Regions from separate parts of the Stenotrophomonas genospecies 3 genome, predicted to be linked through region 2. Evidence: riboswitches for the same ligand, from Rfam matches in the RefSeq annotation. Region 2 holds a riboswitch; the other holds the start of a gene.
What was found. Region 2 has a riboswitch for thiamine pyrophosphate ahead of thiC (phosphomethylpyrimidine synthase ThiC). Riboswitches for the same ligand answer to the same signal wherever they lie in the genome.
Positions count from the first base shown of each region.

Region 1: it holds a riboswitch for thiamine pyrophosphate, as region 2 does, so the genes downstream of both, ACX9OT_RS07845 (TonB-dependent receptor) here and thiC (phosphomethylpyrimidine synthase ThiC) in region 2, are expected to answer to the same signal.

Region 1 covers NZ_JBTMUR010000004.1:281,945-284,407, reverse strand. The annotation lists gene ACX9OT_RS07855 (glycine zipper 2TM domain-containing protein) at 1-138, shown strand, start outside; gene ACX9OT_RS07850 (phosphotransferase enzyme family protein) at 268-1,392, shown strand; TPP riboswitch at 1,436-1,531, shown strand; gene ACX9OT_RS07845 (TonB-dependent receptor) at 1,602-2,463, shown strand, end outside.
Region 2 covers NZ_JBTMUR010000001.1:127,259-129,721, forward strand. The annotation lists gene thiC (phosphomethylpyrimidine synthase ThiC) at 1-973, opposite strand, end outside; TPP riboswitch at 1,056-1,157, opposite strand; gene ACX9OT_RS00570 (BCCT family transporter) at 1,403-2,463, shown strand, end outside.

The DNA.
Region 1 (2,463 bases), on a different contig from region 2:
AACCGCTACGATCGCCGTTACGACCGTGGCTACTACCGCAGCGGCTACTACGACCGCGGTGACGACCGTCGCTGGCAGCGCGAGCGCTACTACGACAACCGCTACTACCACGACCGCGGCCGCCATCGCGGCTGGTAATCCGGCGCGGCGGTACCGCCGATGACGATGTGACGACGGGCGGGTCGATGACCCGCCCGTTTGCGTTGCGGGCGGCCATGGCGTTGAATGCGCAGCCTTGGATGTGACTTTCCCCATTGGGGCTGCGGCATGACTTCTTCTTCCCACCGGGTGCAGGGCCTCAACAACGACGAGGTCGCTGCCGACTGGCCGCCGATCAGCACCGCAGACCTCGCGTGGCTGCGCCAGCGCTTTCCGCAGCTGGATGCGGGCAGCCAGCCGCACTGGCACAGTCCTCGACCGTTGTCGGCCGCCGCCATCGTCAATGGCACGCGCGCACCGGTGTTCATCAAGCGCCACCACCACAGCGTTCGCAGCGCCGCCTGCCTGGAAGAAGAACACCACTTCATCGCCCATCTCGCTGCCGCCGGCGTACCGGTGGTGCAGGTGCTGGCGGCAGCCGATGGCCACACCGCAGTCGAGCACGGCGAATGGACCTTCGAGCTGCATGCCGTGGGCGTGGGCGAGGACCTGTACCGCGATGCCGTGTCGTGGTCGTTGCTGACCGATGTCGCGCAGGCCCGCGAAGCCGGCCGCATGCTGGCCCGGTTGCACCGTGCCGCCGCCAGCTATCACGCGCCACAGCGCAGTACCCATCTGCTGGTCGCGCGCGACGATCTGATCCGCGCCGACGATCCCATCGCCGCGATCAAAGCCGAACTGCCCACACGACCGGGGCTGGCCCGCTATCTCGCGCGCATTCCGTGGGAAGCGCAGCTGCAGCGCGACGTGCTGCCGTGGCATGCCGGCCTGGCCGAGCGCCTGCGCGACGAGCCACGGCTGTGGGCGCACAACGACTGGCATGTCTCCAACCTGCTGTGGCGCGACGGGCAGGTCAGCACCGTGCTGGATTTCGGCCTGGCTTCGCCCACCAGCGCACTGTTTGACCTCGCCACCGCGATCGAGCGCAACGCAGTGGCGTGGCTGGAACTGGAGCGCGGCATGGAGGCGGTGCGCATCGATATCGCACTGGCCCTGCTCGACGGCTACCGCGAGGTGCTGCCGTTGTCGGCGGCACGCGTGCACCTGCTGGCCGAACTGCTGCCGATGGTCCATTTCGACTTCGCACTGTCCGAAGTGGAGTACTTCGAAGGCATCACTGGCTCCACCGCAAACGCGGATGTGGCGTGGCAGCCGTTCATGCTGGGGCATCCGGCGTGGTTCCACAGCGCGCCGGGACAGGCACTGCTGCAGGCGTTGCACGCGGCAGCCTGAAGGGCACCGGCTCGCAAATCCGTACCATTTGTAGTGAAATGGTCACCTGAAGCGGGGGTGCCTGGATCTGCCAGGCTGAGAGAGTCCCTTGGAACCTGATCCGGTTTGCACCGGCGTAGGGAGCTTTGAGCCGCAGCCACACCCCCGTCATGGGCCGGTGCACCTGCGCGCCGTCGCTTCGTCTCCCTTGTTGTCCGAAGACGAACCGAATGAACCGCTGCCTGCGCCCCACCCTGCTCTCCCTCGCCCTCTGCGCCGCCTTGCCGCTGCATGCCAGCGAGGCCGACGCTGCCACCGATGCGGCTGCCACCGGCGCCGAGCGCTCGCCCACCGAACTGGCGGCAGTGCGCGTGCAGGCCGGCAAACCCAAGGCCGATACCTCACGCGTGAACGCCTTCGGTGGTGGGTCCTGGAAGGACACCCCGGCCTCGGTGAACGTGCTCGAGCGCAACTACCTCGACCGCCGGCAGGTGCGTTCGCTGTCCGAGCTGGCCAGCAACGATGCCTCGCTGGGCGATGCGTATGCGCCGGTGGGCTACTACCAGAACATCGCCATCCGCGGTTTCGCGCTGGACGCCGCCACCGGCTACCGCTTCAACGGCCTGTCCATCGCCGGCGAACAGCGCCTGGCGCTGGAGAACGTGCAGTCGGTTGAGATCCTCAAGGGTGAAGCCGGCCTGGCCGCGGGTGTGATGGCGCCCGGCGGGATCATCAACTACATCGGCAAGCGCCCGGCCGAAGTGCGCACCGCCACGCTCGGTACCGACTCGGAAGGCTCGCGCTACGTCGCCGTCGATGTCGGCCACTGGATCACCCCGCGTTTCGGCCTGCGCCTGAATGCCGCATGGGATTCCAGCAATTCCTACGTCGAGCACGCCGATGGCCGTCGCAACTTCTACTCGCTGGCCGCCGACTGGCTGATCGGCGAGCGCGGCAAGCTGGAAGTGGATGCCAACTACCAGACCAGTTCGCAGCGTTCGGTGTCGGGCTACCAGCTGCTGGGCGCGCGCGAGCTGCCGCACGGCGTGGATCGCGAATTCCTGCTCGGCTACCAGCCCTGGCAGCGCCCGG
Region 2 (2,463 bases):
CGTGGATGGTGAAGTAGTCCACGCCCTGCTCGGCCTGCTCGATCAGTGTGTCGCGGAAGATCTCCCAGGTGAGTGCTTCGGCGCGGCCATCGACCTTCTCAAGCGCCTGGTAGATCGGCACGGTACCGATCGCCACCGGCGAGTTGCGGATGATCCACTCGCGGGTCTCATGGATGTGCTTGCCGGTGGACAGGTCCATCACCGTGTCACCGCCCCAGCGGATCGCCCACACCAGCTTCTCCACCTCCTCGGCAATGCCCGAGGACACGGCGCTGTTGCCGATGTTGGCGTTGATCTTGGTCAGGAAATTGCGGCCGATGATCATCGGCTCGCTTTCCGGATGGTTGATGTTGTTGGGCAGCACCGCACGGCCGCGGGCGATTTCGTCGCGCACGAACTCCGGGGTGATGATCTTCTGGATCGAAGCGCCGAACGCCTCGCCCGGGTGCTGCTGCAGCAGGCCGGCATCGCGGATCGCGTCCAGCCGCTGGTTCTCGCGGATGGCGACGAATTCCATTTCCGGCGTGATGATGCCGCGGCGCGCGTAGTGCATCTGGGTGACGTTGGCACCTGCACGCGCACGGCGTGGCAGGCTGCGCGCGGGGAAGCGCACCGCATCGAGCTTCGGGTCATGCTCGCGATCGCGACCGAACGAAGAACTCAGTCCTTCCAGCCGCTCGGTATCACCGCGTTCTTCCACCCAGCCGCGACGCAGTGCCGGCAAACCAGCGGACAGATCGATGCGCACCTCCGGATCGGTGTACGGGCCCGACGTGTCGTAAACGGTCACCGGTGCATTCTCTTCGCCGCCGAACAAGGTCGGCGTGCGGGTCAGCGCGATCTCGCGCATCGGCACCTGCAGATCCGGGCGTGAACCGGGCACGTGGATCTTGCGCGAGCCGGGAATGGGCCGGGTCACGGATTCGGAGAGTTGCTGGGCCTGTTGCTGCAGGGCGGAGAGCTGTGCGTTCATCGGGCATCGTCCAGGAAGGTCAGGGACGAAGCGGCGGCGCACTGCTGCCGCGCCAGGACGGTCCTTGGGCGGAGTCCGGGCATGGCTGCACTGCAAAGCTTCCCTACGCCGGTATGAGCCGGATCAGGTTCCAAGGGACTGTCTCAACCGTGGCCACATGGCCGCGGTACCCCCGCTTCTTGGTGTGCATTAGAGCATAGAACGCACTGCAGCTCCTGGTGGTTCCATCCACGCACGGCGTGGATCTGCTGTTTCTGTATTAACAGAACCGTGACATCGCATTCAGTAACGTGCACGCGCATCGTGCCGCTGCGGCCGGTGTTTCCCCGCCGCCTCCGCGGCCCCTGCCCGGTCTGTGCTGCATGTCGCCGGCCCCTCGCAGCAAGCTCTGCTCGCTCCCCTCAATCCCTTGATCGGAGAAGCTCCTTCATGGTGTTTCGCGTTTCCATCGCACTGGTTCTGCTTCTGGTGCTGCTTGCCGGTGTTGCACCCGGCCCCTTCAATACCGTGGTGCAGTCGGTACTGGCCGATGTCATCCGCAGTGTCGGCTGGCTCTATCTTCTGGTCGTGTTCCTGGCGCTGACTTTCCTGATGTACCTGGCATTCGGTCGCTTCGGCAACCTGCGCATCGGCGGTGAAGATGCCGAGCCGGAGTTCTCGCGCGCCAGCTGGATGTCGATGCTGTTCGCCGCCGGCATGGGCATCGGCCTGGTGTTCTGGGGCGCCGCCGAGCCGATTTCCCACTTCACCAAGCCTCCAGAAGGCCTCGCACCGCAGAGCATGGACGCGGCGCGGGCTTCGATGCGCTATGCATTCTTCCATTGGGGTCTGCATCCATGGGCAATCTACGCGCTGATCGGCCTGGCGATGGCCTGGTTCCAGTTCAACCGCAATGGCCGTGGACTGGTCAGTGACATGCTGCAACCGATCATCGGCCGGCACCATCGCGGCTGGATCGGACGCGTGGTCAACATCGCCGCGGTTGTTGCCACTGCCATTGGCGTGGCCACCACGCTGGGGTTCGGTACCATCCAGATCGCTGCCGGCATGGAACGCGTGTTCGGCCTGCACGCGGGTGTGCCACTGCAGCTGACCATCATCGCCATCGCGTTCGTGCTGTACATGGCGTCCACCGCCAGCGGAGTCGAGCGCGGGGTGAAGTGGCTGTCCAACTTCAACCTTGCGCTGGCCGCGCTTCTTGCGGCCACCGTACTGGTGCTGGGTCCGACCGGATTCATCTTCGATACGTTCACCACCACACTGGGGTCGTACCTCAACCAGCTGGTGACGATGAGCCTGCGCATGTCGCCGTTCTCGGGCAGCACATGGGTGGCGGACTGGACCATCTTCTACTGGGCGTGGTGGATTTCCTGGGCCCCGTTCGTCGGCTCGTTCATCGCGCGCATCTCGCGTGGGCGCAGCGTCCGCGAGTTCGTCATCGGCGTCGTGCTGGCACCCACGGTGCTGGGCTTCTTCTGGTTCGCGGTGTT